DNA from 3 places in the Micromonospora sp. WMMA1949 genome. Region 3 is predicted to be linked to each of the others. Evidence: riboswitches for the same ligand, from Rfam matches in the RefSeq annotation. Region 3 holds a riboswitch; each other region holds the start of a gene.
What was found. A riboswitch is a leader RNA that binds a small molecule or an ion and turns the genes downstream of it on or off. The one in region 3 is predicted to bind cyclic di-AMP.
Positions count from the first base shown of each region.

Region 1 (3,265 bases), 1.4 Mb from region 3:
TGGTGGTCGACGAGTCGCAGGACGTCTCGCCGATGCAGTGGCGGATGATCGGCCGGCGCGGCCGGCTGGCGTCCTGGACGGTGGTCGGTGACCCGGCGCAGACGGCCTGGACGGGCGATCCGCAGGAGCTGGACCGTGCCCGCGACCAGGCGCTGGGGCGGCGCAAGCGGCACCGCTACGAGTTGACCACCAACTACCGCAACTCGGCGGAGATCTTCGCGGTGGCGGCGGCGGAGATCCGCCGCCTTTACCCGGATCTGCCGCTGCCCGACGCGGTGCGGTCCACGGGCGTGCCGCCGGTGGAGCGTACGGTGCCCGCCGCCGACCTGCCGGCGGCCACGGTCGAGGCGGCCGAGGCGCTGCTCGCGCAGGTGGAGGGCACCGTCGGTGTGATCACGCCGGTGCCCCGCCGGGACGAGGTGGCCGGCTGGCTGGGCGCGCTCGGCACGGGCCGCCTCCAGGTGGTGACCAGCCTCCAGGCCAAGGGCATGGAGTACGACGGCGTGGTGCTGGTGGCGCCGAGCGAGATCCGGGCCGACCCGGGCTCGGGCGTACGCACGCTCTACGTCGCGCTGTCCCGCGCCACCCAGCGCCTCACCACGCTCGATCCGGTGGGGTGAGTGGCCGCGTCGGCGCCACCCACAGTTCACTTGCATACATAGCGATGTGAACATACATTGAGCCTGGCCGGTACGGGGCAGGGAAGGTGTTGGCGTGGGCGCAGGTCATGACCACAGCGGCGCGGTGGCCAACGCGGCACACCGCCACCGGGGCCGCCTCTGGGCCGCCTTCGCGCTGCTCGCCGCCCTCATGGTGGTCGAGGCGGTGGCCGCCTTCACGACCGGATCGCTCGCGCTGCTCTCCGACGCCGGGCACATGTTCACCGACGTCCTCGGCATCGGCATGGCGCTCGCCGCGATCTCCGCCACCCGCCGCGCCGGCACCGACCCGCAGCGCACGTTCGGGCTCTACCGGCTGGAGGTGCTCGCCGCCCTCGCCAACGCCGTACTGCTCGGCGCCGTCGCGGTCTACGTCCTCATCGAGGCGGTACGCCGGTTCGGCGAGCCGCCGGAGGTGCTGGCCGGCCCGATGCTCGTGGTGGCGGTGCTCGGCCTGCTCGCCAACATCGTCGCGTTCGCACTGCTGCGCGCCGGGTCGAAGGAGAGCATCAACCTGCGCGGGGCGTACCTGGAGGTGCTCGGCGACCTGCTCGGCTCGCTCGGCGTGATCGCCGCCGCGTTGATCATCACGGTCACCGACTGGTGGTGGGCCGACCCGCTCGTCGCCGTCGGCATCGGCGTGTTCATCCTGCCGCGCACCTGGCGGCTCGGCCGGGCCGCGGTCCGCATCCTGGTGCAGGCCGCGCCGGAACACCTCCAGGTCACCGCCGTGCACGACCGGCTGGCCGCCGTGCCGGGTGTGGCCGAGGTGCACGACCTGCACGTCTGGACGCTCACCTCGGGCATGGAGGTGGCCTCGGCGCACCTGACCACCGACCCGGGCGTGGACCCGGCCGGGGTGCTGGCCGCCGCCCGGGCCGCCCTGCACGAGGACTTCTCCATCGATCACGCCACGTTGCAGGTCGAGCCCGGAGCGTCAGCCGGAGTGTGCGGAAAGACCGAGTGGTGATTAGGACAGACTTAAATCACTGTGACTGCTGTAGTCTTATGCCGGTTTTGCCCCGCCTAGTGGCATTGCTCGACGGAGCCGTGCCCGGGCAGCGCCGGTAGTCTCGGTCGCGGCCGCACCCGCGGGCGCCACCGGCCCCGGTGGGGCGGCCGTCGCCTAATCGTCCGCAGGGGCGAGCCGGGGAACCACGTACGTGGGGTGCATCCGCGTCAGCGGTAGGGATCTTCCGTCCCGAACCCGTCAGCTAACCCGGTCGGCGTTGACGGAAGGACGTGTGAATGCCCCCAGTGGCACCTGTACGACGGACGGCCGCCCGGTTGGCGGCCCTGCTCGTCGCGACGCTGGCCCTCGGCGTCGCGACCGTTCCGGTCTCCCCCGCCTCCGCGGCGCCGGCGACCGGCCTGCTCGCCGCCGCACCCGGCGGCGACGACGAGGGCGGCACGCCGGAACTGCGCGCCCAGCTCGACGCGGCCAGCAAGGGCTGGCTGGAGGCGAAAGCCGCGCTGAACCGGTCGGTGACCCGCCAGAAGCAACTGAACGACCAGCTCAAGACCGTCGGCGCCGAGCTGGCCGTCCGCGACGCCAAGGTCGGCGAGATCGCCGCGGTGGCGTACCGCAACGGCCGCCTGGGCACCGCCGGGGCGCTGCTCGGCAGCAGCAGCCCGGAGGGCTTCATGGACCGGGCCGCAGCGCTGGAGCAGGTCGCCGCGCACGAGGACCGTACGCTGCGCGACCTGATCACCACCCGGGACGAGGCCACCCGCACCCGTGCCCAGCTCGACGGGGAGATCCGCGAGCAGCGCAAGCAGGTCGCGGTGATGGGCAAGCGCAAGGAGCAGGCCGAGCGCGCCCTGGAGGTCGCCAACGACCGCGCCTCGCGCAGCAGCACCAGCGGCGGCGGCAGCGTCCAGGGCACCTCCAACAAGAACGCGAAGCCGGCGCCGCGCAACTCGGACGGCTCCTGGCCGTCGGAGTCGTGCAGCGTCAACGACCCGACCCCGGCGAACGGTTGCATCACCCCGCGCACACTGCACGCGCTGCAACAGGCAAAGGCGGCGGGCTTCACCCGGTACGTCTCGTGCCACCGGCCCAGCGGCTCGGGTGAGCACCCGAAGGGGCGGGCCTGCGACTTCGCCGCGCAGAAGAACGGCTTCGGCGGCGTGGCCAGCGGCGGTGACCGGACGTACGGCAACAACCTCGCCGCGTACTTCGTGCGCAACGCCGACCCGCTCGCCGTGCTCTACGTGATCTGGTTCAAGCAGATCTGGCTGCCCAGCAGCGGGTGGAAGTCGTACAGCGGCGGCAACGGCGACCCGTCCAGCGACCACACCAACCACGTGCACCTGTCGGTGTACTGAGCGCGCCCGGAAGGGGCGGCCGGATCAGGCCGGCCGCCCCTCCAGGGTCGCCCCGAGACGCGCCGCCAGGCCCAGGTGAGCCGCCCGGGCCTGGCGGAACGCGTACCCGAACAGCGGTGCCGGTGCGGTGAGCGTGATCTCCACGTCGATGCGTACCGTGCCGTCCGGCTCGTCGCGCAGGCGGGTGTGGTTGCGGACCGTCGTCGCGGGTTGCTGACGCGCCACGGTGACGACCTCGTCCTCGCCGGCGATCAGCACGTCCGCCTGGTACGTGACCG
Region 1 is NZ_JAPZBG010000001.1:4,195,238-4,198,502, reverse strand. Features, by position in the region: gene O7607_RS19900 (HelD family protein) at 1-620, shown strand, start outside; gene O7607_RS19895 (cation diffusion facilitator family transporter) at 715-1,629, shown strand; cyclic di-AMP (ydaO/yuaA leader) riboswitch at 1,773-1,903, shown strand; gene O7607_RS19890 (coiled-coil domain-containing protein) at 1,908-2,987, shown strand; gene O7607_RS19885 (SRPBCC family protein) at 3,012-3,265, opposite strand, start outside.
Region 1: another riboswitch for cyclic di-AMP. It lies ahead of O7607_RS19890 (coiled-coil domain-containing protein); the one in region 3 lies ahead of O7607_RS25985 (LysM peptidoglycan-binding domain-containing protein).

Region 2 (3,265 bases), 3.0 Mb from region 3:
GAGCACCCGTACGGTTCGGCCGTCTACGGCTCGCGTTACCAGGGGCAGCGCGGACCGACGCCGAGCCGGTCCTGGCAGAACTGGCGTACCTGGCCGACGCGCTGACGGCGCCCGAAGTTGTTAATAAGGGCCCCCTCCTCTACCGGAGGCGTTAAGAGGGGGCCCTTCCTTACACGCGGCCGAAGCTGTTGATGTCGCCGTCGTCGACGCGCTTCATCGTGATGGGCTTGCCGGACTGGGAGGCGTGCACCACCCAGCCGTCACCCACGTACATCGCCACGTGGTGCAGGTCGCTGTAGTAGAAGACGAGGTCACCGGCGCGCAGCTCGGCGCGGCTGATCCGCTTTGTCATCCCGTGCTGCTGGCGTGCGTTGTGCGGCAGCGAGACGCCGCCCTTGGCCCAGGCTGCCATGGTCAAGCCGGAGCAGTCGAAGTGGTCGGGCCCGGCCGCGCCCCAGACGTAGATCTTGCCGATCTGGGCGCAGGCGAACTTGACCGCCGCTCCGGCCGCGCCACCGGGGTAGCCGGCCGGGCAGGGCGCCGGGCGCAGCGGACCGCCGCCGCCCTTGCCGTACACCTTGAGCCGCAGCTTCTGCAGCCGGGCGATCTCGGCGTCGATCTGCTTCTTCTTCGCCGCGAGCTGGGCCTCGGTACGGGCCAGCCCGGCGATCATCTCGTCCAGCGGCTTCTTCTTCGCCGCCAGTTCGTCGCGCAGCGCGGCGACGGAGCGCACCTGCTCGTGCTGGCGGTGCGCGAAGCGGTCGAGCAGTTCCAGGCCGTTCACCAGGTCACCCGGTGAGCGGCTGCCCAGCAGCGCGTTGACGGTGGAGAGGTTGTCGCCCTTGTAGGCGTCGGCGGCGAGCCCGCCGACCTGGCCGAGGGCGGCGTCCACCCGGGCCTGGAGGGGTGCGATCTGCCGGCCGAGGGCGTCGGCCTGCTTGCGCCGCGCGGCGAGCTGCTCGCGTACGGCGTTCACCTGTTCGATGACCGGTTCGAGCTTGTTCCAGTCGCGGTCGATCTGGGCCTCGATCTCGGCGACCGAGGGTTCGGCGTGTGCCGCAGTCGCGCCGCCGGTCAGAACGACGGCGGTGCCGACCAGCGCGGCGAGGGCGGTGGTGAAGCGGGACCAGCGGGAACGCGGCGCGACGCTGGACCGGTCGGTGGACCGGTTCGACGACGGCCGCGGGGCATGGAGTGCCACCGGGCGTCCGTACTCCTTCTTCCGTACCGCCTACCGGGTTAGCTGACGGATTCGGGCGGGAAGGGAGCCGCCCTACCGCATCGCTGCGGATTCACCCCAGGTACCTGGTTCCCCGGCTCGCCCGTGGGCGACTCGGCGGTGTCGGACCGTCACCGACCGGGTTGGACGGTGAGACGTGCGGCCGACGATTCACCAGAGTAGGGACCACCGTTATCGATCCGCAACTTCCAGCGCGGTGACACTCCGTACGCGATGACGGGCCGCATCCCGGGCAGAGGTGAAGTTTTCTTTCAAAGCTGATTACTCAGTGGAAAGGTATTGACCCCTGCGGGTGTACGGAGTGAGGGTGGAGACGCAGTGACCCCCATCCCTGTCCAGGAGGTTCGATGCTCCTCTCCGCCCCGCCGTCGGGCAGACGGATACTGCTCGCCGCCGCCGTGGCGACAGCCACCGCGCTGGCGACGACCGGCCCGGTGACAGCCGCGCCGGACACGTCCGCGCCCGCGAGCGACAGGCAACAACAATACGCCGCCGCCGCGGCCGAGTACGGCGTACCGCAGAACGTGCTGCTCGGTGTCTCCTATCTGGAATCCCGCTGGGACACCCACCCGGGGCAGCCGAGCACCAGCGGCGGCTACGGCCCGATGCACCTGACCGACGCCGCCCACATCCTCGCCACACCGGGCAGCGCCCACGTCGACGAGGACGAGGACCCGCGCGGCGACGACGCCCGCCCACTGAAGCTCGACCCGGCCACCGCGGCCGCGCCGAAGCGGGAGACCCCGCTGCCGAACGCCTCGCTCCAGACGCTCGACGCGGCAGCCGCGCTCACCGGGCTCGACGCGCGCACGCTGCGGACCGACCCGGCCGCGAACATCCGCGGTGGCGCGGCGCTGCTGGCGTCGTACCAGAAGGCTCTGGGTGGGCCGGTCGGTGCCGGCACCGACCCGGCGGCCTGGTACGGCGCGGTGGCCCGGTACTCCGGCGCGGACACCTCCGACGCCGCGGCGGCCTTCGCCGACGAGGTGTACGACCAGCTCGGCCAGGGCGCGAGCCGGACCACGGACGACGGCCAGCGGGTGACGCTCGCCGCCACCGCCGCGACGCCGGACCGCTCCCGGCTGGCGCGTCTCGGCCTGCGCAACGCCGAACGGCCGGACGGACTGGAGTGCCCGGTCCGGCTCGCCTGCGAGTGGATTCCGGCGCCCTACGAGCAACTCAGCGACGACCCGGGTGACTACGGCAACCACGACCTGGCCGACCGGCCGAAGCAGCAGAAGATCGAGTACATCGTCATCCACGACACCGAGGGCTACTTCGGCCCGAGCGTCGACCTGGTCAAGCGCGCCGACTACCTGGGCTGGCACTACACGCTGCGCTCGGTGGACGGCTACATCGCCCAGCACATCAAGACCAAGGACGTCGGCTGGCACGCCGGCAACTGGTACGTCAACGCCAAGTCCATCGGCCTGGAGCACGAGGGCTTCGCCGGTCAGGGCACCTGGTACACCGAGGCGATGTACCGCACCTCCGCCAAGCTGGTGCGTCACCTGGCGCTGAAGTTCGGCATCCCGATGGACCGGCAGCACATCATCGGCCACGACAACGTGCCCGGCATCACCGCCGCCAACGTGGGCGGCATGCACTGGGACCCGGGACCGTACTGGGACTGGTCGCACTACTTCGACCTGATGAAGGCGCCGTTCCGCAACACCGGCACGCCCCGTACCGGCCTGGTCACCATCGACCCGGACTTCGCCACCAACCGGCCGACGTTCACCGGCTGCAACCAGCAGCCGCCCGGCGTCCCGACGCCCCGGCCGCCGGCGCAGCCGTGCCCGTCGCGCGGTTCCTCGTCGGTGATCCTGCGGACTGCGCCGAGCCCGGACGCCCCGCTGGTCAACGACCTCGGGCTGCGCCCGGACGGCACGCCGGACACGATGTACATCTCCGACCACGGCGCCCGCGCCTCCGCCGGCCAGACGTACGCGCTCGCCGGCCGGCAGGGCGACTGGACGGCGATCTGGTACCTCGGCCAGAAGGCCTGGTTCCTCAACCCGGCCT
Region 2 is NZ_JAPZBG010000001.1:2,563,239-2,566,503, forward strand. Features, by position in the region: gene dcd (dCTP deaminase) at 1-105, shown strand, start outside; gene O7607_RS12115 (C40 family peptidase) at 170-1,201, opposite strand; cyclic di-AMP (ydaO/yuaA leader) riboswitch at 1,215-1,349, opposite strand; gene O7607_RS12120 (N-acetylmuramoyl-L-alanine amidase) at 1,588-3,265, shown strand, end outside.
Region 2: another riboswitch for cyclic di-AMP. It lies ahead of O7607_RS12115 (C40 family peptidase); the one in region 3 lies ahead of O7607_RS25985 (LysM peptidoglycan-binding domain-containing protein).

Region 3 (3,265 bases):
CACGGCGGCTCGTACAAGGCGTGGCTGGACGGGTACGGCTCGTCGCACACCGACACGTTGAGCCAGTCGGTGACGATCCCGGCCGGATGCCGGGCGACGTTGAGCTTCTGGCTGCACATCGACAGCGCGGAGTCGACCACCAGCACCGCGTACGACAAGCTCACCGTCAAGGCCGGCAGCACCACGCTGGCGACCTACTCCAACCTGAACAAGGCCACCGGCTACGTGCAGCGGTCCTTCGACGTCTCGTCGCTCGCGGGCACCACGGCGACCATCTCGTTCAGCGGCGTGGAGGACAGCTCGTTGCAGACGTCCTTCGTCGTCGACGACACCGCGGTCACCCTGAGCTGACCGTGGCGTAGCGCGGCCGGTCGTCGTCCTCCCGGCGGCCGGCCGCCTCGTCGTCCCAGGCCGGGGCTACGTGCCGGGCCGGTGCTGCGCCTCGCCGCGCCCGGGGCGCGTGCGGCCGGGGTCAGGCCGGGCGCCCGGCCCGGGACGCGGTGCCGCGGTCGCGGTGGATCCGGGCGGCGGCCTCGTGCATCGCGCGGCCGAACAGCTCCGCCTGGTCACCCATGCTGCCGAGCCGGGCGGCGAGCGCGTCGGCGTCGGCCCGCGCCGACGCGCTGACCTGGGCGTCCAGCTCGGACAGGGCGGCGTTGGCGGCGGCGACGAGATGTCCGCAGAGGACGTCCAGGGGCTCGCCGGCCAGCTCCGGGTCGACCGTCACCGAATCCAGCCTGCCACCCTGGACGGCGACCGCGCGGACCCGGCCGCCGGCTGCCGTGCCCTCGGCGCGCAGCAGGTCGCCCGGCTCGCCGTCGGCGTGCGCCGAGGCCCGGGAGCGCATCGCCGTGAGAGCCTGCTGCGTGCGGGTCAGCAGCTCGTCGATGCTCGCGGCAGCCGAGAACGGGTCGTTGGTCATTTCCGCGCTTTCTTCACGTCTGAGCCGATCATCGTGACCCTAGCAACCGGCTCCGACGAATCGCGGTCAGCGGCCGTCACGGTCGGCGTCCCGGCGCCGCGAGCAGGCCGGACACCGGCGGCGCGGCGTGTCGCGGGCTGGCGAACGCCCGGCCGGGCGAACCGGCCGGGCGTCCGGAGCCGGTCAGCGCAGGCGCAGCCGCTGACCGGGGAAGATCAGGCCGGGGTCGTCGCCGACCACGGCCCGGTTGCGCTCGTGCAGGGCACGCCAGCCGCCGTTGACGCGCTGCGCCACGGCGATCTCCGACAGCGTGTCCCCGCGCCGCACCACGTACGTCTCGGCGCCTGGCGCAGGTTGCGGCGCCACCGTCGTCGCGGCGCGTTCCGGCCTCGCGGCGCGTTCCGGTGCGGCCTTGCGCGTGGTCGCCCGTTTCGGGGCCGCCTTCTTCGCGGCCGCCTTCTTCGGCGCCGCCTTCGGGGTGGCCCGCTCGGACCGGGTCGCCGCGCTCGCCGAGCCGCCCTTCTTGCCGCAGACCGGCCACGCGCCGATGCCCTGACCGCGCAACACCTTCTCGGCGACGGCGATCTGCTCGGAGCGGCTGGCCAGGTCGGCGCGGGCGGCGTACTTCTTGCCGCCGTAGCCGTTCCAGGTGGCGCGGGAGAACTGGAGCCCGCCGTAGTAGCCGTTACCGGTGTTGATCTTCCAGTTGCCGCCGGATTCGCAGCGCGCAACCGCGTCCCAGTTGACGCCCGCGCTGGCCGGAGCGGCCGGGCCGAACAGGGTCGCGGCGCCGACGGCGACGCCGGCCGTCATCGCTGCGAGAGCGGTACGACGACCCCGGGTCGAGTATTCAGTTGCCATGTGGATTCCTCCACGCCGACGAGGTGAGCTGTCGGGTTCGGGCCGAGGAGCCCGGCCGCCGGTGGCGGCTTCACCCCGAGGTGACGGTGCACCGTGGAACGTGTGGTTCCCCCGCTCCCGCGCGAGGTTCGGTTACCGGGGCCGGCGGCGGGATTTGGCGTTTCCGGCCTGCGGTGTCCGCGTCTGCGGACGAAACCGACGCTAGGAGCGATTTGCGACAATAGTCCACTTCTTGTGATGCTCTTCACCCGGCCGGACTACCACCTGTGGCGCTACCGTGGCAGGGCTGGACAAGATCACGGGAGGCGGGACCGATGACCGATCACGGACACGAGCTGACCTTCGGCGGCTTCATCACCCCCGCCGCCGGGCAGCCCGACCAGGTGGTGGCGCTCGCCCGCCTCTGCGAGCAGGTCGGGCTGGACCTGGTCACGTTCCAGGACCACCCGTACCAGCCCGGCTTCCTGGACACCTGGACGCTGATGTCCTACGTGGGCGCCGCCACCGAACGCGTCCGTCTGGCCGGAAACGTCCTCAACCTGCCGTTGCGCCAGCCGGTGGTGCTGGCCCGCAGCGTCGCCAGCCTGGACCTGCTCACCGGCGGCCGGGTCGAGCTCGGGCTCGGCGCGGGCGCGTTCTGGGACGCGATCGAGGCGGCGGGCGGGCGGCGCCTGTCCCCCGGTGCGGCCGTCGAGGCCCTCGACGAGGCGATCCGGGTGATCCGCGAGGTCTGGGACACCGGCAGTCGCGGCATGATCCGGGTCGACGGCGAGCACTACCGAGTGGTCGGCGCCAAGCGTGGCCCGGCGCCCGCGCACCCGGTGGGCATCTGGGTCGGCGCGTACAAGCCGCGCATGCTGCGCCTGGTCGGCCGCGCCGCGGACGGCTGGCTGCCGTCGCTGTCGTACCTGCCGAAGGGCCCCGACGAGCTGCCCGCCCTCAACGCGCTGGTCGACGAGGGCGCGGCGGCCGCCGGACGCGACCCGGCTGCGATCCGCCGCATGCTCAACGTGACCGGCACGTTCGCCCGCTCGTCGGCCGGTTTCCTGGCCGGGCCACCGGAGCAGTGGGTGGAGGAGCTGGCCGGGCTCACGCTGGAGCACGGCATCACCACGTTCATCCTCGGCAGCGACGAGCCGCGCGCGATCCAGATCTTCGGCCAGGAGGTGGCGCCCGCGGTCCGGGAGCTGGTCGCGGCCGAGCGCGCCGCGCCCACCGGCGGCACCCGCGCGGCGTCCGACGAGCAGACCGCCGCCGGCCTCCCGAGCACGCTCGGCGTCACCCCCACCCCCGACCCGGGGGTACGCCTGAGCGCGCGCCGCCCGTGGGACGAGTCCACCCGCCCGAGCGCCCCGCAGCCGCCGGCCGGACACGCCTACCCGGCCCGGGGACAGGCCGCCGGGCAGCACCTAGTGGACGTGCACGACCACCTGCGCCAGGAGCTGGCCCAGGTGCGGGACCTGCTGGAACAGGTCAAGCGGG
Region 3 is NZ_JAPZBG010000001.1:5,572,116-5,575,380, reverse strand. Features, by position in the region: gene O7607_RS25995 (M4 family metallopeptidase) at 1-351, shown strand, start outside; gene O7607_RS25990 (YbaB/EbfC family nucleoid-associated protein) at 473-922, opposite strand; gene O7607_RS25985 (LysM peptidoglycan-binding domain-containing protein) at 1,106-1,783, opposite strand; cyclic di-AMP (ydaO/yuaA leader) riboswitch at 1,782-1,927, opposite strand; gene O7607_RS25980 (LLM class flavin-dependent oxidoreductase) at 2,098-3,265, shown strand, end outside.